Regions from separate parts of the Brevibacillus jepli genome, predicted to be linked through region 2. Evidence: riboswitches for the same ligand, from Rfam matches in the RefSeq annotation. Region 2 holds a riboswitch; each other region holds the start of a gene.

Region 1 (5,306 bases), on a different contig from region 2:
CCTTGATCGAATGCGCGATTAAACGCTTCACGCATTTCTGCGATTGGAAAAGAATCTTCTGCTGGCAGTCCTCCAGCGAGCGAGAGCACTTGATTGCCTTGGGTTAGCTTCAAGATTTCCCGGACAGCCGAGGAGGATAGAGCTTCGACAGATTTTGAGAATGAGTACTCCATGTTCCGTTCCCCCTTGATTTTGCTTATCCTTGTTTTATCACTGTCGATCTGCTATGTCCAATCCTTGCTAGCTATGAGCGGATAGGTTTTGACTATGTCGAGCGGTTGTTCAATCGTTATTCTTGGCGATATGCATGCAAAAAACCCCTCTTCGCCTATGACGAAAAGGGGTCAATATGTATCAGCTATATAACCTAGGCGATGCGGAACACACGCGGTTTTTCTGTGTGTGGCAGGAAAGAGAGATCTACATGAGTAGACGCTTCATCCATTCCGATATCGTTTGCCAAAAGCAATGCTTCTTCCTGGAATGTCGGTGTACAGCTGCCTTCATTCAACTCACAGAGACGCTTCAATCGCTTCAGTCTCTCTGCGGATTTCTCCACTCGCATGCATTCATTCGTCAGCTCACATACATTGACGTGACGTGCATCAGCGATCATGCTGATATCATCCACATGGACAATCAGTCTTTTGCCTTCTTCTGTAACAAAGCCGATCGAGCAAAAATGCGCACCTGACATTTCCAAACGAGTGAGAACAGCATTGGCGAAAACTTCTCCCGTCCGCAAGCGAATCTGGCCTGCTTCAACGGCTCCGCCGATTTTACGCTCGTTGGCGATCACCGTATACATATCCGTGTAACCGTTAATCTGATAGCGCATGGTACCCTCCTGCTCTCGTTGAGACTAATTATCATTAACAATCACATCGTATAATGAAAATCATTATCTGTCAACAATGAGAATGATTTTTATTCTAGAAGAAAAAAGCCACACTCCATTTGTAGGGTAGTGTGGCCAAATTGCCTCGCCTTTAGTTGTTCGATGAAAATATAGAATTAGACTGACGAGTTATTTAGTGAAAAGTTCGTCAATCGCTTGAACAGCTAGTTCTAAAGCTTTCATTCTTCTTTCTAATAGTGTTCTTTGGGGACTACCAGTCTTTGACTTAATAATGCTGGGGGCTTTGATTCCAACTTATCTTGAATGGATACGTTTTCCATGTAAGTAATGCCCTTTCTTCGTTCCTATTCAAAGTAAATTGCCTCCGTAGAAAAAGCGATGGATCGGCTCCATCGCTGCGCCCTTGTAGCTGTTAGCTTAATTCTATTGCGCTTACAATCTAACACTTTATTCGTTTGTTTTCGTAAATAACCCCAACCGCTCAATCCGCTGGACCGCTTCTGCGAGACGATCTTCATTCGACAACAACGCCGCTCGGACGTAGCCCTCCCCTGTCGGCCCGAAGCCATTTCCTGGCGCTACGACGACATGCGCTTTTTCCAAGAGCAAATCAGAGAATTCGATCGACGTGAAGCCGCTTGGTACAGGAAGCCACGCAAAAAAAGAGCCTTGAGACGGCGGTGCCTGCCAGCCAATTCGATGCAGATGGGAGTACAAGGCGTTGCGGCGGCTTTCGTAGACTGCGACGAGATCGCGAACGCACTGCTGAGAATCAGTCATGGCCTTGGCTGCAGCCATTTGTACCGCTCCAAACAGACTGACGAAATAATGATCCTGAATGAGGTTGATCAGACGAACCAGCTCGCGATTCCCTACCATGGCTCCGACCCGCCAGCCTGCCATGTTGTACGTTTTGGACAAGGTGTAAAACTCTACGCCCACCTCTTTTGCTCCCGGAACCTGCATGAAGCTGACTGGTTTTTTCCCATCATAGCTGATCGCACCATAGGCAAAGTCATGGCAGACCACAATTTCATTTTTACGTGCAAAACGAATCGTTTCCTCATAAAACTCGATCGGTGCATTAACCGCTGTCGGATTGTTCGGATAGTTAAGAAACATCAGTTTCGCCCGATCCAAATCAGCTTGAGAGAGCTGGCTGTAGTCTGGCAAGAAATCATTTTCTGCCTTCAGCGGCATCATGACCATGCGTCCGTTTACGACGGCAACCCCTGACCAATAGTCTGGATAGCCTGGATCTGGAACCAGTGCCACATCGCCTGCGTTCATCAGTACTTGACAAATCTCCACGAGCCCGGTTTTGCTGCCAAACAAAATCGCTACTTCTTCCTCGGGGTCGAGGTCCACATCAAATTCTTGTTTATACCAATGAGCCACCGCCTGCTTCAGTTCTACACGTCCCTGAAACGGCGGGTATTTGTGATGGAGTGGTTGCGTTGCTTGCAACTGTAATTCTTCAATAATATGTGGTGGAGTCGGCAAATCGGGATTGCCCTGCCCCAGGTTAATGACGTCATGGCCTTGTGCAATGACCTTGTTTACTTTTGCCACCAAGGTCGCAAAAAACTGGGTAGGAAGTCGATCAATCATGTCGGAGGGTTGGATGCGCATCTGTCTCTTCAGTTCCTTTCTTCGGCCCAATACAGTAAAACCCCCTTTTTCCATACAGAAAAAGGGGGAGATCAGCTGGGTCACGTCCTTATCTGTCAGGAAAATATCCTGCTGGAATTGGCACAGCATCTGTCCATCGTATGGAACAGATCCGCTGCCGGGCTTCATAGGGCCAGTCCCTCCACCTCTCTCAATAAGTCAAACACACGGAATATACTGTTTTTTCATCTATATCATACTACTTGAGCACGTAAACCGTGTCAAGATGCTTGATTCTGTACCGGCGCTTGATGACTTCTTTTTTGAAAAGAAGTGTGGAAGGCAAAGAATGCGACAGACAACAGACACAAGCCTGCCATCACGAACAGCAGTCCCTGCGCATGAAACGACTGGAAGATGAATGCGCCTAGCAATGGTCCGAGCATACGTCCTGCTGATCCAGTCCCTGCAATCAGCCCTTGAATGAAGCCTTCTCGTCCCGCTGGCGTAAACTGTGCAGCTACTGCTGGCACCGCTGGCCAAACGAGCATTTCCCCCAACGTCATGATGAACATGCCAGCCACAAAGCCCGCATAAACCGTTGACTGCGACAGGATCAGCATGGACAAGGCAAAAATGTAAGCGCCCAAGAGCATTTGTGCTTTAAGCGTGCGGGCAAAGCGTCGAATGACCCACGCAATCAACGGCTGACCAAACAGGATCAACCCGCCGTTTAGTGTCCACAACAAACTGTATTGGCGAAGGGAAATCCCCAAGGTTTGCATGTAGGTTGACAGTACTGTCGTCCATTGTACATAGACAATCCAGCTAATCAATAGCCCTCCGCATAATAACAGCAAGGCTCCCCATACTACCTTGGTCTCTTGCTGTGGTTGTTGTAACACATCGCCCGTTGCCTGCTCAGCTGTACTTTGTCCAGTCGTCGCGTTCTGCCGTTGTTGTTCCGCCATTTGTATCTGACGAGGCAAGATGAGCATGAACATGGTCAGGACGATCACTTGTGAGATCGCATTTCCGAAAAACGTCCAAGCAAACGAAACACTTGCCAGGAAACCGCCTAAAGCAGAACCTGCAGCCACACCCACATTGAGGGAGACATAAATCAAATTGATTCCTTTGCGCCCGCCCTCAGGCCATAGGACAACTGCCAATGCATTCATGACAGGAGAAAGTGATCCGTAGAACAGTCCATTCAACAGCAAAAGTACAACATAAGTTGTAAAATCTTGCGTAAGCCCTAAACCGATCGATATTAGAATAACGCCGATGGAACCGACAATGATCGTACGCATTTTGCCCCAGCGGTCAAACATCATCCCGCCGATAATACTACCGATCAGGAATGAGCCTTGGTTTAAAAGCAACAAGAAGCCGGCTACGGTCAGCGGCTTTCCGAGATGATTGTGAATATAAATCGTGACAAGCGGCCAAATACATGCCATTCCGGTAGAAAAAATGACAGCAGCAATCGCCAGTAGACGAATGCTGCTTGGATAAGATTCCCACTTTTGCTTCATAGCCTACTTCTCTCCCCGACGGAAATCGCCGCTTTTTCCGCCTGTTTTCAATTGCAGGCTGGTCGGACCAATAATCATTTCTTTATCCATAGCCTTGCACATGTCATAAACCGTCAATGCAGCTACGCTGACCGCTGTCAACGCCTCCATCTCGACGCCTGTTTTCCCGGTCGTCTTCACGGTTCCCGAAATCATTAGCGTCGTTTCATCCACAAAAGCAAACTGTATATCGATGCCAGTCAATGGCAGCGGATGACACATCGGAATAATCTCCCACGTCTTTTTGGCAGCCATGACACCTGCTACCTGAGCAACTGCGAGCACATCGCCCTTTTCGATTCTTCCTTCTCTAATACGGGCGAGAGTTTCGGGTTTCATGCTAATTTGGCTCTCTGCTACAGCCTCCCGTTTTGTGACGTCCTTCTCAGATACGTCCACCATGCGCGCTCGATTTTGTTCATTAAAATGCGTTAATTGATCAGTCATACTAGCATCGTTCCTCCTCTGTCTTCTCCTACCTTACTCCCGCCGCTGGATAAAAGCAATGGGAATGTAGAGGATAGAGGACATTGTTTCGTTATCTTGCTCATCCACTCCCAAAAACGTACGAAGAAGAGACGCTGGAGGTATACTGTGCGTACATAGTTCGAAGGAGGCGTTTGGGTGAAAAATCAAACCGTGTATTGGGCAAAGCTGACCTATGGTGATTGGGGCATTTATTTGGCGGCAACGGCTGCCGGCCTTTGTTATGTCGGCTCTGTCAATCAGCCATTTGAGGAATTGGAAGCGTGGGTAATGAAGCATCGCCCCCATAGTAGTTTGGGGCATGACGAAGAACGGTTACAGCCTTTTATGAATGAAGTGATCGAGTATTTGCAAGGAACACGTGAGCAGTTTTCTATCGATTGTGATCTGTCTGGAACGCCTTTTCAGCTCGCTGTCTGGGAAGCACTGCGCCAAATCCCGTATGGGCAAACTGCCTCATACACCGATATTGCATCCATCATGAAAAAACCCGCAGCTGTTCGAGCTGTTGGTGCTGCAATCGGTGCCAATCCGGTACTTATTACAGTCCCCTGTCACAGGGTTATCGGTAAAAACGGCTCGCTGACTGGCTATCGGGGAGGATTGCCAATGAAAACAACACTGCTGGACCTGGAGAAAAAGAGTAGTGACGACGCAAAACGGAGTGTGAAGCATGTCTAAGCCACTGACAAAAAGGATTGCTGCACTGGACTGGAATTCGCTTCATCAGGAGCTGGACGAACAAGGGTATGCAGTATTTCCTTCCTTATTAA
Region 2 (5,306 bases):
TTCGTCTCTCTAATGGCTGCCTGCATAATTGATTCTCCCTCTTCTACTTTTCCACCAGGCATTTCCCATCCTCTTCGCGGACCCTTGATCAATAAAATCTCCTGACGCTCATTGATGATAATCGCTGCTGCAGAAACAATATGCCGAGGTGACCCCATATGTACGCCTCCATCTCCTCTAAACGACTATTCCAGCGCTGTTAGAAAGTAAGAACCTCCACAAATCTTATACTCGCTTTCCTTGCCTGTTCCTGCCAGCCTCGCAAAAAACGGTCTTTGCCCACGAGTGCTCCATGCAGAATGCGCCAAGCCCTCCTCTGTCGGTTGACAGAGCACAATGTTTCCACCCGGAAGCTCAAATGCTTGGCAGATGGCCCCCACTTCCTTATTGTGGAATTTTTCACCTTTTTCCCATCCGAACCAGCTGTGCCAGCGAGCAGTTGCTACATCAAGATCAGCCACGGCATAGCCTATCGATTGGAGATGGGAAGCCCCATTCGGATGTGCAGCTACAATGCCACGCTTCGCCAAATCTTCTATGCGCTCTTCGTCCGTTTGCTGCCATTCAATGAGAAATGGCGGTAGAAGAGCACTGTCAGCATCTTCAAGGAACAACATCCGCCAACGAAGCGTCGTTCCGTCGTCACGAGTACGCCTCCCCTCAACAGGCCCAGTAACATGCATACCTTGACTCCGAAGTCGCTCTGCCCACTTATCCATCTCATTCGTACGGAGCGCAATCTGTCCGAAGCCTTCTCCGGTTGCCTCATCCTCGATGCATTGCCGTATCAGCGGGTTGTCTGATTGTCGAGCCAGCTCTTTATGCTCTACCGCCAAAAATTCAACATACGAAAGCCCGAAATAACTAAGGCTATTCCATGTCCCCCACGACGCATGGCGCCCACCCGCTACTGCATGAAAGCCCGCTTCGCAAAATAATTCGGATGCTTCCTGAGGTGTTCGTTGTACAAAATGTACCAAGTGATCAAAAGTTAATCGCACCTTTTTTCGCCTCTTTTCGTATTACTTATAGGATATCAAAATTCATTTATCTATTGATAGGAATGTTAGGGGGAAAAATGAACGAGTCCAGAAAGAGTCGGGTACAAGCCCGACGCAAGCAAGCACGTAGAAAATGGGTACGAGCAGGAAAAAACACACTCCTTTTTAGTATGTTGGCAATCTTCGTCGTCGGAACCTACTATGTGGTCGATACCGTTATGAACCATGATGGGAAAAATGCCAACCCTAACATACAACCAGTTCCTGACAACACCGTTCATCAAAAATCCTCTGTGCAGCTCACCTTCGTCGGTGACATCATGATGTCAGGAAATGTAGAAAAAACCTTGCTCGCAAACAGCTATGACTATCCGTACAAGCATGTAAGCTCGCTATTTTTGCAGGATGATATTACGATCGCCAATCTGGAGACTCCTGTCACCGCTACAGGCGTTCCTGCCCAGAACAAGACATATGTCTACAAATCGTCTCCACTTGCTGTTCCAGCCATGAAAAAAGCTGGGATTGATGTGGTGAATCTCGCCAACAACCACTCGATGGACCAAGGGGTGCCGGGCTTGCTCGATACCTTTGTCGCATTGGACGATAACCAGATTGAATATGTAGGGGCAGGTAAGGATGCCAGCAGAGCCTATGCACCTGTATTCATCGAAAAGAATGGGATCAAGATCGCGATTCTCGGCTTCAGCAGGGTCATTCCCGAAACGAGCTGGTTTGCAGGGAATACCCAGCCAGGTCTGGCCGCCTCCTATGACCCAGCTCTTGCCGTGAAAGCCATTCAGCAGGCGAACAGCCACGCAGACCTCGTTGTCGTCATTGCACACTGGGGAAAGGAACGATCTGATTATCCTGTCGATCATCAGAAAGAATTGTCTCGCGCGTACATCGATGCTGGTGCAGATTTGATCGTCGGCGGTCATCCCCACGTGCTTCAAGGCTTTGAACGCTACAACGACAAATGGATTGCGTACAGTCTCGGCAATTTCATTTTCACTCGATCAAGCGAACCCAAGACGTGGGAGTCGATGGTCCTTCAGGCGAGCTGTACGAAAAGCGGCGATTGTGAGCTAACGATGCTTCCGTTCCATGCAGAATTGGGACAAGCCGTACCTATGAATGAAAGCAATGGAGCCGCCCTGCTAAAACGCATCGAGTCCATTTCAGAGGGCGTCGAGATCCAAAGCGATGGGCGAGTACAAGTCTCTTCTTGACTCCTCGCTTCTACATCAACATCAAGACAATCAATCAGCAGACAGGCAGCAAGGGGCGGTATTTCTCACGTGAGAAAACGCCGATGCTGCCTGTTTGCTTTTATTCAGCCGACTCCAATAACGGGAAGCAGCGAACCGATAAGCCGAAATCACTTTTCAGCAAGGACTCGTGCTCATCACTGATACCTGTCACGATCAAGCCTGCACGCAATACTCCACCTAGGTCAAATTGGACTTTTAGCTTGTGCACGCTTACTCCTGCCTGCCGAAGGAAATGCAAGACGCGATCTGGTGTAGCGGATTGACATGAACCTTCGAGATAACATAGGAAGCGTTCTGTAGATTCCGCTGTTTCCCCGGCTGTGTCAGCGGTTTTTTCCTTCCATGTCGGGTGCGGCGTAAATGGCTGGGTCAACAAATAGGCCAAATCCTCAACAACAGCACTCGCTGTAGGGAGCTCCCCCGCTCCTCTTCCTGTAAACAACAAGTCTCCCACGATATTGCCGGATAGCTGGACGGCATTAAACGCATCGTGGATTTGCGCCAAAGGATGGCTTTGAGGAAGCATGGTTGGCTGAACAGACAAGCGTATGCCATTATCCGCTTGATAAGCCTGCGCAATCAGCTTGATTCGGTAGCCGAGCTCGCTCGCAATCCGGATATGCCCCGCTGATAAATCCGAAATCCCTTTGCGAACGACATCAGCTAATGGCAGCGATTCTCCGTAGACAAGCTGTGCCAAGATATACAGTTTGTACATGGCGTCAAAGCCTTCTACGTCCGAGCGAGGGTCCGCTTCCGCATAACCCAGCTCCTGCGCTTGCTTTAGCACCTCCTGGTAAGAGAGCTGCTCTGCCTCCATTTTCGTCAAAATGAAGTTCGTTGTACCATTGAGAATACCGCGAACGCCGTAAATATCATTCGTACGGAGGAACTGCCGTAACACACTAAGGATCGGGATGCCCCCAGCGACACTCGCTTCATAGGCGAGATGCACCTGATGCTGATTCGCCAGATCGACTAGCTCCGTTCCTCTTTTCGCGAGGAGCTCTTTGTTTGCTGTTACCACGTGGCAACCCTTTTCTATCAAAGCGCGGACGTAATCATAAGTAGGTTCTACACCACCCATGACTTCCACCACGATATCCACATCGCTTTTCAATACATCCTCGAAATCCGTTGTCAGTAAAGAGGGATCGACATAAATCGCCCGCTCTTTTTCCGAGTCACGCACCAATGCTTTGACGATCTCGATTCGTTTTCCCAGACGAGAAGCCAGCTTCTCCTGTTGTGAACGGATCGTTTTGATTACGCCCCCCCCCACTGTTCCCAATCCCAACAATCCCACACGTACTACTTCTGCACTCATCCTGACCACCTCATACCCCGAAATTTTTTAAGAGTTTGCTTTGGTATCACAGAAAAAAGAAAAGCCATCTTCGATAAGAAGAAGGCTTGTTAGCAGCTAGTGCTCCCTCTCCTTATCTCCCAGGACGTATATGTCCTGCAGGAATTGGCACCTTGTCACAAAAATATGCATGACGGTTGCCGGGCTTCATCGGGCCAGTCCCTCCACCTCTCTGGATAAAGAAAATATGAAATTGGCAAATAAAAAAACCTTCTTCGCTAAGAAGAAGGTTCATCTACTGATGGAATAACCCGCTTCTTATCTTTCGAGACGAAACGTCCCGCAGGAATTGGCACCTTGTCGCAATACGCAACGGTTGCCGGGCTTCATCGGGCCAGACCCTCCACCTCTCTGGATAAGAACCATTTATGCTGTTGAGCTATATTCTAAGAAATTCCAAGGCGAGCGTCAACAAAATTCTTTCTTTTCTGATTGTAAGCTGATTAGGCAAGACTTTCAGTGAATCACGAACAGGCTTTCTACCTCTTCCATGCTGCAGCACGCGCAACGAAATAAACTCTCCTCGCTTTCCTCTGGCAGCTCTTTTTCCTCCATATATCCACACCATTGGCAAATGAAAAGTTGGATCATCACACACCCTCCTATTCTGGTATCTTGCCCAAAATAAAAAAGCATTTTCCTCGCGACCGGTACGATCGTTAGAAAATGCCAGAAAAGGAGGGACATACTTGTCCACTCGTTGATTTTCGCAAGCCATTTCTAACACCTCCCTATCTCCCGTAGGTCTATCAGTGTTGTCGAAACAGGCAGGTCTCCTGACTTTGGGATCATCGTCTTGCGTCGCCTTCCCCGTCTATTTCATAGACCAGTGGCTTGTTGACGCTGACTCCCCTCTTACAGTGGCGGGACCGTGTCGGAATTGCACCGAGCTTCCCTATTATCCTTGTGGCATCTCTATACCTTAAGGAACCTGTTTCCAACCTATGTAATTGGCTCATTCATTTCTGCTTCGGTGACCATTGATGTGATCGCTCGTGGTTCTGTAGCCATTCCTTTCTCCACAATCCACCCGAATATCCGGTTAAGCTCCCGTTTGCCCCAATGAGTCTGTGGCAAGGCACGATGATGTTCAAACGATTTTTGCCATTGGCATTACCAACAGCCCTAACCGCATTTTCCTTGCCAATTAACGCGGCTAGCTGTGTGTACGTTATCTTTTGTGCATAAGGAATCGTGGTCAATGTGTTCCATACTGTTTTTTGGAAACCTGTCCCGTCCATCCACATGGGAACCGTAAAATCTTGTCTTGTGCCGGCAAAATATTCTTCTAGCTGTTGCCTGCAAACGCGGAGGGGCTGCGGGCATTTTTCTTCTTGTTCGTGCGGGATGGATTCCTCCCGATCTGTGAATAGGATAGAGCACACCCCTTCTTCGGTTCCACTGATTTCGATAATGCCGATTGGCGAGACATAATCGATTGTCTGGATCGTTCGCATGCAAGACCTCCGTGGATCGTGGGTCGATCTATCCTAAATATCTTTCTTTCAAAATCTTGCAGTGGTGTGCTTCATGTCCTGCAATCACATACGCCAATGTCCTGGCAGATAGCTGGTTACCGTTGGCAAGTCCCGTACGCAACCACGCTTCTGGCGAGATTCCGCGCACCTGCGCTACAGTAGAGCTACGCACTGCTTTGTACTCCTC
Region 3 (5,306 bases), on a different contig from region 2:
AAGCATACAGGGGGATTTTGGCAGATGAGAAGGGGGAACTACCGTTGAAAAAGTATATGACCAAGCCCGTATTAGCAGTGGTTACTGCTGCAGGTATTATTGGCTGTTTAACGCCGATTTTTGCCGATGCAACCTCGATTGCTAGTAGTCCAAGTGCAACGAAGGTAGTCATGAATGACGAAGGAAAGCAAGTCACGCGCTACAATCTGAAAGAGCTGGCCAAAAATGATCCAACCACGTTGAATATGCTGTTGAAACATCAAGCGGATCACTTGTACGTCATTGTAGATGAGATCAAGCTGAATACGAAGCTGCAAACCTATATGGAAGAGAATAAAGAAGAGTGGGAGCGTATTTACAACGAGTACTACAGTGATATCTGGTTGGAAGTGCGTTTGACAGACAATGATGAAGAAATCGTTAGCGTCAGTGCCAAGACTCAAAATAACAAGGTGTACATAAAGGGGATCGTGACTTCAGATGTCACCAAGGTTGTGGTGAAAAAGCCGAATTCTGACATTATCGAAGTCGTTCCAACCAGTGAGCACTCCTTTACGATCAGCTTTGAAGCTCCGGATGCATCCTATGAGCCGTATGTAACTGTGAGTGCATATGAAGGCAGCCAGCTGGTAGATAGTGAAAAGGTAAAGATCGTTCCGAAAACAGACGAAGATAAGGAAATGATCATCCATACCATGTCTGTTTTGGATGCAAAGAAAAAGGAATTAAAAGTAAAAGGAATCGTCAAGCAGGGGGCAGACAAAGTAACAGTCACCTATAATGGCGTGAAAAAAGAGGCAAACGTAAAGAAGCTGTGGGATGGCGTAGGCAGCTTTAGTGTTACATTGAAGGATGTAAAAGCAGCGAAAGATCAAAAAGCCTTGATCGAGGTATACGAGGACGGCAAGAAGGTTGATTCTGACTCCGTTCAAGTAGATATCGTCAATGCTACTGATAAGGATCCAGTCAATGTATATTCCATCAAGGGAACTGCTGTGAATAATCCTGCGACCAAGTCCATTCAACTGAAGGGGACCGTAAGCGGTTGGAATAAAAAGGATGATACCGAGCTGTTTGTCATCGCTCCTGACGGAAAGAAGAAAGAGATTGAACCGAACGACAAAGGCGAGTTTTCCCTGACATTGTCTTACAAAAATCGTTCGTTTAGTGCCAAAACGATTCAATTCCAACTGTTTGAAGACGATAAGCTGGTAAAGAAAGCTGACATGGCATTAAGCACAAAAGTGATTGTCGCGCCTGTGAAACCAACAGACGACGATGAAGACGATGATGATGACGACAAAAAGAAAAAAGAAAAAGGGAAGCATAAGCATCCCAATGGCAACGCATACGGTTATTGGAAAAAGCACGATCAGAAGTGGAATGACGACAGAGATGATGACGATGATGACGACAGAGATGATGACGACAGAGATGACGACGACCGTGACGACGACCGTGACAACGACAGAGATTAATCTCTACGGTTATGGCCGCTGCTTGTAGGTCTCGACGTACTCCACCAGTTGTCGGATGTAATCCCCGATAATCGGGATCGAGAGAAATTGCGTCAATAAAGACCCGAGAAAAGCCAACACGATAGCAGTTCCAATCGTCAAACCCAGACCCCGGGCAAGACCTGCGAGGAAATTGATCCAGAGCAGCTTGCGCGGGGCTGTGTAATTTTGAATCACATCGGCCAGTCGAATATCTTCCAGGAACATCGCAATTTTATGCATCCGCTCATTTACCTTCCGGACTTCCTTAAGCTCTTCAAGGACTTGATCGATTTGCTGCATGAGGCGGTCTGTAGGCGTCAAGATGTCTATCCCCTTCCACGATTCAGTATCTTTACCTACCAGTCTAGGGAAAAAGACAACCAGAATCAAGGAGGGCAGGAAACGTTTGCCTATCCGAATTGCGAAGGGTACAATGAACGTACAAAACGTTTGTTAGGAGGCTTTCAAATGGCTGAAACTGTTTCCCAAACTCTTTCCGAAGAATTGTTCAAGCTCTTGCAAAAGGAGCGATTTGTTACCTTGGGCACAGTAGACCATGAGTCAGGGGCACCATCGCTCAGCTCCCTGTCCTGGACGTTTGCTGCCAGCGCCGATACGATTCGTTTTGCCGTGGATAACCGTTCGCGTATTTTGGCTAATATTGCGAAGGAGCCGCAAGTTGTCCTGCACTTGATCGGTGCCGGCTCATCTTTTGCAATCAATGGTCGTGCTACAGTCAAAGCGGAACGACTAGAAGGTGTCCCACTCAAGCTCGCCATGGCGGAAATCAAAATTGAGGCGGTTCGAGATATTATGTTTTACGGTTCGCGTATCTCGGTAGAGCCCGGGTACGAAAAGACGTATGACAAAAACGCGGCAGCAAAGCTGGACAATCAAGTGATGACTGCCTTGAGAGAGGCAAACTAGCTGGTGAAATAATTGTTGACAACAATCCTGCTGATCCTTTAGTATTAGGGTCAATCAAATTGAATAGCAATCTTCTTATCCAGAGCGGCGGAGGGACTGGCCCGATGATGCCCGGCAACCAATCACCTGTTATTTTCACAGGGAGATAATGGTGCTAATTCCTGCAGAGTTATCAAAACTCTGAAAGATGAGAAGGATTTGCTTACGGCGACGTAAACAAAGCCTTCTTTCAGAGGAAAGGGGGCTTTTTTCATGCCCTCGTACACTATTGGAGGGAGAGAAACATACATGAAATTGGAAACGAAGTTGATTCAGGCAGGAGTAGGCAGAGACGAAAAGACAGGGGCGGTGAGCTTTCCCGTCTACTATGCAACGGCCTATCGCCATCCTGCATTGGGACAGAGTACCGGATACGATTATACACGTACAGCCAATCCTACACGCTCTATCTTGGAGGAAACCATCGCAGAAGCGGAATCAGGGGATGCAGGATTCGCTTGCGCCTCAGGCATGGCTGCTGTTCATACAGTAATGGGCTTGTTTTCCCAAGGGGATCACCTGATCGTTTCACTCGATTTATATGGAGGAACCTATCGGTTGTTTGAGCAAGTGCTCTCGCGCTACGGTCTTACTTTTTCGTACGTCGATTTGCGTGATATTGGCGCACTGAAGGATGCAATTCGTCCCGGAACAAAGGCCATCTTTGTAGAAACACCAACCAATCCCCTCATGCAGATCACTGATATTCGAGAAGTGACTCAATTGGCGAAGCAACACGAGCTCCTTACCATCGTAGATAACACATTCTTAACTCCGTATTGTCAACGCCCATTGGAGCTTGGCGCAGATATCGTGTTACATAGCGCAACGAAATATCTGGCTGGACATAACGATGTGCTGGCAGGGCTCATCGTAACAAAAGGGGCGGAGTTGTCGGAAAAAATCCGGTTTTTGCACAATTCAATCGGTGCTGTCCTCGGACCGCAAGACTGCTGGCTTCTCGTTCGTGGGATGAAGACTTTGGCATTGCGCATGGAGCGTCATCAATCCAATGCCCTGATCGTTGCGCAAAAGCTGCGTGACCATCCGGCAGTGGCGGAGGTATTTTATCCAGGGTTGCAAGAGCATCCTGGACACGAGATTCAGGTGAAACAATCGACTGGGCATAGCGGGATGGTCTCCTTCCGGGTGCGGTCTGCCGAGCAGGTGGGATTATTCCTGCAAAATCTGCAAATTGTATCCTTTGCGGAAAGTCTAGGCGGTGTAGAGTCATTGTGTACTTATCCGGCGACGCAGACTCACGCCGATATCCCGCAAGAAGTAAGGGAATATGTCGGTGTTTGTGATCGATTGCTGCGACTGTCGGTTGGCATCGAGCATCCGGATGACTTAGTGGCTGATTTGTTTCAGGCATTGAATGCCAGTCTGGTCGTAGGGGGGAGCGTACGATGAATTTTGCAACCAAGGTCCTCCACGGTTCCACTTGCATTGATCCGTTCACAGGTGCGTCGTCGGTTCCCATTTATCAGGCTTCCACGTTTCATCAGGCTGATCTGGATCAGCCAGGTACATTTGATTATGCGCGTTCAGGCAATCCGACCAGGCAGGCATTAGAAGAAGCTATTGCATCGTTGGAGGGCGGCGCTCGCGGCTTTGCGTTTTCATCAGGCATGGCTGCCATCTCCAGTGTGTTCATGCTGTTTTCAGCCGGAGATCATGTCGTTGTAGCAGAAGATGTATACGGTGGGACGTTTCGGTTTTTGACCAAGGTATTGTCGAGAATGGGGATTTCGGTTACATTCGTGGATGCGACACAGGCAGAAGCAGTTCGTGCAGCCATTACACCAGCGACGAAAGGGGTTTATCTGGAAACTCCGTCTAACCCCACCTTGAAGGTGACGGATATTGCGGCGGTCTCTCGCATCGCGAAAGAGCATGGCTTGCTCGTCATTGTCGATAATACGTTCCTTACACCGTATTACCAGCGTCCATTGGAGCTTGGTGCAGATGTGGTGATTCATAGTGCAACCAAGTTTATCGGAGGTCATAGCGACGTCGTTGCAGGCTTGGCCGTGACCAGAGACGCTGCGTTAGGGGAGCAGCTCTACTTTATCCAAAATGGCATGGGCGCGATTCTGGGGGTGCAGGACTGTTGGCTTGTCATGCGGGGTCTCAAAACATTGAAAGCCCGACTTGATGTGAGTACAAAGACGGCTGCGAGCTTGGCTGCTTGGCTGTCTACCCATCCGCAGGTCAATCGTGTCTACTATACTGGATTGGTGGATCATCCGGGTCATCTCATTCAAGAACAACAGGCTAGCGGTCATGGAGCCGTTCTTTCTTTCGACGTAGGTAGCCGCGAGCGGGCGAAAGCGTTGTTTGATCGCGTCAAATTACCAATTGTGGCTGTTAGTCTCGGAGCAGTGGAAACGATTCTTTCTTACCCGGCTACCATGTCTCACGCAGCGATGCCGGTAGAGGAACGAGCGGCAAGGGGAATCACAGATGGCTTGATCAGGCTGTCAGCAGGTTTAGAGGATTTGGATGACTTGGTGGCAGATTTGAAGCAAGCGTTGGACAATTTGCCTTCTGAAGCTCCCGTCCATAAACAAAAAGAGGTATTCTCCCGTGCTTAAAGCCGGGGAATACCTCTTTTCTATTAAGGTGTTCCTGTACGATTTGCGTTGATCTTGTTCTGTCCCTGCGGTTCTTTATGCATGCGTTTTTCTTTTACTTGAGCAGGTGTTTCTTCGCGAGGCTGCACACTGCGCGGTAGCTGCGGCATGATCCGACCTACGATATCCGCGAGCTCTTCGCTAATTCCTGAAACAGGATGACCGCGACGAATATCTTCTCCCATTTCCCGTAATCGCTGTACGA
Region 4 (5,306 bases), on a different contig from region 2:
ATCAAATGACAAAGAATCAAATGATTTGAAGAAACAAGTGCTGCAACAGAAAAAACAATTGCAAAAGCAACAGATACAGATTGAACTGATTCAATTGGAACAAGAGCTACATGAAATAATCAGCAGTACGAAAAAGAATGGCTAACCAAAAATGACTTCACCAGCAACAGAAGTTGGGCGAAGTCATTTATTATGTCCTACGAAGACGGCTTCAAGTTTTCGTTCATTTTCTTCAATACGCGGTTAAAGGTAGCCAGTTCTTCTTCATCAAGACCGCGGAGTGCGACCTGCTCTTGTTCTTTGGCAGCTTCCAGCCATTCCGGGAACCGTTCGATTGCTTGCGCAGACAAGGAAACATAGCGCTCACGCTTGTCATCGCCCTCTGAGCGAATAATCCAGCCCATCTCCTCCAGCCGGGTGAGTGTCCGGGTAATCGTCGGTGCTTCTACATTCAGGTAGTTGCTCAATTGAACCTGTGTTAACGATTGACGATAGTGCAAGCAAAGAATAATACCCCATTGTGAGCTGTATAATCCCATGGGAGCCATGATCCCATTCAATGATTTACTGAATATTCTTGCTGTTTGGCTAATTCGATGACCATAATATTGCATGAATATATACCTCCAGGAAAGCTGGTCCGATATATCGTACACTTGATTGCTTAAGTAAATATGTACATTAACATACTAGCAGTTCCAGACATATAAGTAAATGTTTATTCGATGGCGAAAAAATGGATTTTCTGACACAAATACAACCAGACAAGTGTCATGAACAAAAGACACTCACCTGGCTGATCAATACGGGGGAACACTAGTCCGCGGACAAAATGCTAAGCGGACCTTTTTCATTGATGAGCGGCTCCAGCTCATATACCGAGATGGGAAACATGGGGAAGCCAACATAATAAGGAGTGATTTCGTACAACTGGAAATAAATGACCAACGCTTTGTCGGCGAGGTAATAATCTTGGTCTGGTTTAATTGAAGTAAATCCGTTTAGTGTCGGGATGCTTCTTTCCTTGATCTGACGCTTAATGTTTTCAGAAATCACCTTGACGTAATCGCTTCCTGGCTTGAATAACTCACGCAGCGTATACAGCTTGCCTGTCTGGATATCTGCTGTTATGGAACCGAGGAAGGTCATGCCATGAGCCATTTGCGGCGTGTAGGCGTAGTTGTTCAACACGACACTGAAAATGCCGCGCTCGTTTGTTTTGATTTCGTAGCTTCCTTGCATTTGCGTATTTCCCGGTACCTGGACCCGTTGCTGCTCGTGAATTAAGCCTTGCACCGTTTGATAAATCGCCCGGTTGATATCTTTTTCCGCTTGCTGATTGGCTAGCCCCGCCAATTGCGGATAGTAAATCGTCGTGTTCGGACGGCTAATCGTCCGTGTCAGCACAGTGGCTGGCAATTGATTGAGTTCCACTTTTCTCCCGTTGCCTCCTGTACATATGAGATGTGGTAATAGCCTATTCGCAATTGTTTTTGGCTGTTCTTACTTTTTTCACAAATTTGGCAACAAAATGGCTATATAATGGGGGGAGAATCCGATACATAAGTAACAGGTCTTTTGTCTGTTGAACAGTTACTACCAGAAAAAGGGGGGCAATTATGATTCAATTGATTCGCAATACCTTGACTGACAAAGAAGGCTTTATGATTTTTATCCTATGGAATCATTTATGGATGGCAGGACTCATTGCCTATCAGATTGATGAGAACTTCTGGGAATTGACTTCACTAGGATTGCTGATCACTCTTATCGTGTCACCGTATTACTTCATTCGCAGAGACAGTACGGTCATTCGCTATCTTGTGGCAGTAGGACTCATGTATTATGCTACTTCCTTCGAACATTTCACAGCTTACCCTGAGGTTGCCTTTCTCGCCTTTGTCGTAATGGGCTTCATGGCTGCTTATTTGGATTGGAAGCTCGTCGTATTTACGGGAATTCTTCTGATCGCTACTACAATGGGTGGGTTTTATTCGGGCGTATACGAGATTTTTAGCGGTGAATTCACAGAACTGAATCTGGTTCTGCGTATTGTGGCTATTCTCATGATGGTGGGGGGACTCACCTATCTGTGTCTCGCCGGACAAGCCTCCTTGCAAAAAGCTCACGACGCAAGGCAAGAAGCAGAAGAGAAGGAGCGCCGTCTTGGCGAGATGCTCATGAACATCCAGCAAATGACGGAGCAGCTTGATCGTACAAGCGATCATGTGCATGAGCATGCGGAGGGAACGAAGCGCAATACAGATGAAATGATGGTTGCCTTCAAGGAAGTCGCCACAGGGATGGAATCGCAGGCGAATTCTACCGTTAAGATCGAGGAAGAGGTTCAATCCATTGACCAGGAAATCGAGGCGGTCACGACACAGACCAACGCGATGAAAACAGAATCGCAACAAAACAACCGTCGTCTGGCAGAAAGCGTCACGATGATGAACGAGCTCTCCGCACAGATGGAGCAAATTGTGCAGGCGGTCAATGTGGCAGCCTCTACCATTCATCAGCTCAATCGACAGGCGAATCGCGTGGAGGAAATTGTCGGTGCCATTAACCAGATCGCGACACAAACGAATCTGTTGGCGCTCAATGCGGCCATTGAATCAGCTCGCGCAGGTGAGCATGGGCGAGGATTTGCTGTTGTAGCGGATGAGGTGCGCAAGCTGGCAGAACAAAGCTCGACAGCTACACAAGAGATTACGGATATTCTCAAATCACTCCACCAGGAAAGTGAGAATGCGGTACACCATATGAGCAATGGAGAGAATTCCGTTGCCAAAGGTCGCGAGCTGGCCGTGAAAACTGTGGCATCGATTGAAGCAGTACGTGCAGGAATGATGGCATTCTTGGAAGCGGCTGATCAAGTAAGCTCCAGCATGGACCGGGTAAAAGTACGCTCCGGGGAAGTCGCGATCGAGATGTCGACCATCACGGCCGTGACCGAAGAATCTGTAGCCAACTTAGAAGAGCTATTTGCCACCGCAGAAAACCAGCATCAAAAAGTGCGTGAAATTACAGAAGAGCTGGGCGAGCTGAATACTTTGTCTCATCGTCTCCAGCAAACCTTTCACGTAAACCAGTAAGAGGTAGTTTAAAAACAGGTTCTCGCCAATTTCTCGGTGCTGAAAAGACGACTTTTTAAACCTGATTAACTTATAAAAGTGTTTGGAATTGAGAAAAAAGAATTGCATTTTCGAACCATTCTGCTAGAATGAATTCCATTCCAACTAAATATATTCACCTACCTTATCAAGAGCGGCGGAGGGACTGGCCCGATGATGCCCGGCAACCACTGGACATGTGTATGCATGAACAGAAAGGTGCCAATTCCTGCAAAACCTGTACCATGGTTTTGACAGATGAGGAAGAGAACGGCACCGTACGCAAACTCTTCCTCCGGGAAGAGTTTTTTTGTTGTAGCAAGCAAAGGAAAGGAGAAATAAACGAACAATAAATTAGTTTTATTGAATAATATTCGTAAATAGTATTGAATTTTTGGGTAAAAAGCCGTACATTACCTAATAGGATAGAGAAAAACGTAAAGTTCGGATGGGGAGAGATACATCATGAAGAAGTTATTGCTGGCATTAACAACATTCGCTGTATTGGCAACAGGGTGCTCAACCGGTACAAATGCACCTGCAGATAAACAAGAGGGGCAGGCAGCAGGACAAGAGGGCGCTGAGAAAAAGCGAATTGCCTTGATTTTGCCCGAGAAAATCGGCGTGAACCCATTCTTCCAACAAATGGATGAGGGTGCGAAGAAGGCTGCACAAGAGCTGGGCGCAGAAGTGAAAACCATTGAATCTACCGACCATGGAGCGATTGAAGAGAATTTGCGTGTAGCGGTAGCAGAAAATTACGATATGATCATCACTTCTTCCTTTACAGCAGAGGATGCATTGAAAAAAGTAGCAACAGAAAATCCAGACCGCCAATTTGCGATTATTGATACCGTAGTCGATTTGCCAAATGTTCGCAGTGTTACCTTCCGTGAGCAGGAAGCGGCTTACCTGGTGGGAGCAGCAGCAGGCTTGGCAACCAAGACAAACAAAGTGGGAATGGTCGTTGCTCTCGATATTCCGCAGCTGAAAAAATGGACGGTGGGCTTCGAAGAGGGCTTGAAAGCGACGAATGCAAATGCAGAGCTGATGGTGAACTATGTAGGAAGCTTCACTGACCCGGCAAAAGCGAAGGAATTGGCATTGCTGCAAGCTTCCAAAGGCGCTGACTTCATTAACGGTGCAGCAGCAGTAGGCGACCTCGGCGTTTTCGAAGCGGCAAAAGAAAAAGGCTTCTATACAGCAGGTCAGGACGTTGACCGTACGACGATCGATCCAGAGCATATTGTTCTGTCCCAATTGAAAGGAACCGACGCAGCAGCTTATGAAACGGTGAAGTCTTTTGTGGAAGGCACGTTTAAACCAGGTGTTGTCACGTACGGCTTGAAGGAAAAAGGCGTGGGTGTAACCTTTGTGACGCATGAGAGCAAATCTCCTCTGAACGCTTTTATTGGACAAGAAGTAGTGGATAAGGTGAAAGCGATCAGCGATGAGATTGTAGCGGGCACCCGCAAAGTACCAGACAAATTCTAAACACGCACGTAAAAAAGCTTGTGCACAGTGATGGATGTGACCGACTACGGCTGTGTAGTCGGTCTTCCATTTTCATGAAAGGACACACAGAAATGAGGGAGTGGGAATGACCGATCGCTTGGAAATGAGGGCCATGACCAAGAAATACGGAGAGTTTACCGCCAACGACAAGGTGTCGTTCTCACTGGCAGCAGGAGAAGTCCACGCGATTGTCGGGGAAAATGGAGCGGGCAAAACGACACTGATGCGGATGCTGTACGGCATGGAGCAGCCAACGTCGGGAGAGATTGTCTTACATGGCAAGCCAGTTGTTTTTCGCGGACCAGAGGACGCGATTCAAAACGGAATCGGGATGGTTCACCAGCACTTTATGCTCTTTGGCGAATTCAGTGTGACGGAAAATATCGTGATCGGGTACGAGCCGAAGCAAGCCGGCTTTTTCCGAAGAGCAGACGCGGTAGACAAGGTGCGGGCGCTCAGTGAACAGTACCGCATTCCGATCGATGCACAGGCAAAGGTGTCGAATTGCTCGATTGGTGAGCAACAGCGGGTCGAAATTCTCAAGGTCTTGTATCAGGGCGCGGATATTATCGTGCTGGACGAGCCGACCGCTGTGCTAACTCCGCTGGAGGTACGTGATCTGCTGCAAACGATTCGAAACCTGGCGGAGAGCGGCAAAAGCATCATTTTGATTAC

Evidence for each region. A riboswitch is a leader RNA that binds a small molecule or an ion and turns the genes downstream of it on or off. The one in region 2 is predicted to bind S-adenosylmethionine.
Region 1: another riboswitch for S-adenosylmethionine. It lies ahead of AB1L17_RS09640 (pyridoxal phosphate-dependent aminotransferase); the one in region 2 lies ahead of AB1L17_RS18780 (homoserine dehydrogenase family protein).
Region 3: another riboswitch for S-adenosylmethionine. It lies ahead of AB1L17_RS29415 (aminotransferase class I/II-fold pyridoxal phosphate-dependent enzyme); the one in region 2 lies ahead of AB1L17_RS18780 (homoserine dehydrogenase family protein).
Region 4: another riboswitch for S-adenosylmethionine. It lies ahead of AB1L17_RS22035 (BMP family lipoprotein); the one in region 2 lies ahead of AB1L17_RS18780 (homoserine dehydrogenase family protein).

What each region holds. Positions count from the first base shown of each region.
Region 1 is NZ_JBFEFW010000007.1:72,237-77,542, forward strand. It holds gene AB1L17_RS09630 (aminotransferase-like domain-containing protein) at 1-173, opposite strand, end outside; gene AB1L17_RS09635 (hypothetical protein) at 368-838, opposite strand; gene AB1L17_RS09640 (pyridoxal phosphate-dependent aminotransferase) at 1,307-2,491, opposite strand; SAM riboswitch class I at 2,577-2,691, opposite strand; gene AB1L17_RS09645 (MFS transporter) at 2,752-4,008, opposite strand; gene moaC (cyclic pyranopterin monophosphate synthase MoaC) at 4,012-4,494, opposite strand; gene AB1L17_RS09655 (methylated-DNA--[protein]-cysteine S-methyltransferase) at 4,672-5,214, shown strand; gene AB1L17_RS09660 (2OG-Fe(II) oxygenase) at 5,207-5,306, shown strand, end outside.
Region 2 is NZ_JBFEFW010000017.1:27,578-32,883, forward strand. It holds gene AB1L17_RS18765 (NUDIX hydrolase) at 1-158, opposite strand, end outside; gene AB1L17_RS18770 (VOC family protein) at 186-1,001, opposite strand; gene AB1L17_RS18775 (CapA family protein) at 1,079-2,233, shown strand; gene AB1L17_RS18780 (homoserine dehydrogenase family protein) at 2,334-3,602, opposite strand; SAM riboswitch class I at 3,712-3,824, opposite strand; SAM riboswitch class I at 3,897-4,003, opposite strand; gene AB1L17_RS18785 (hypothetical protein) at 4,021-4,359, opposite strand; cobalamin riboswitch at 4,391-4,591, opposite strand; gene AB1L17_RS18790 (methylated-DNA--[protein]-cysteine S-methyltransferase) at 4,601-5,098, opposite strand; gene AB1L17_RS18795 (DinB family protein) at 5,127-5,306, opposite strand, start outside.
Region 3 is NZ_JBFEFW010000046.1:648-5,953, reverse strand. It holds gene AB1L17_RS29430 (hypothetical protein) at 45-1,478, shown strand; gene AB1L17_RS29425 (DUF5665 domain-containing protein) at 1,488-1,799, opposite strand; gene AB1L17_RS29420 (pyridoxamine 5'-phosphate oxidase family protein) at 1,968-2,426, shown strand; SAM riboswitch class I at 2,499-2,620, shown strand; gene AB1L17_RS29415 (aminotransferase class I/II-fold pyridoxal phosphate-dependent enzyme) at 2,715-3,878, shown strand; gene AB1L17_RS29410 (trans-sulfuration enzyme family protein) at 3,875-5,062, shown strand; gene AB1L17_RS29405 (YhcN/YlaJ family sporulation lipoprotein) at 5,086-5,306, opposite strand, start outside.
Region 4 is NZ_JBFEFW010000022.1:83,310-88,615, forward strand. It holds gene AB1L17_RS22015 (hypothetical protein) at 1-145, shown strand, start outside; gene AB1L17_RS22020 (MarR family winged helix-turn-helix transcriptional regulator) at 198-614, opposite strand; gene AB1L17_RS22025 (PdaC/RsiV family protein) at 817-1,434, opposite strand; gene AB1L17_RS22030 (methyl-accepting chemotaxis protein) at 1,620-3,098, shown strand; SAM riboswitch class I at 3,259-3,381, shown strand; gene AB1L17_RS22035 (BMP family lipoprotein) at 3,582-4,610, shown strand; gene AB1L17_RS22040 (ABC transporter ATP-binding protein) at 4,717-5,306, shown strand, end outside.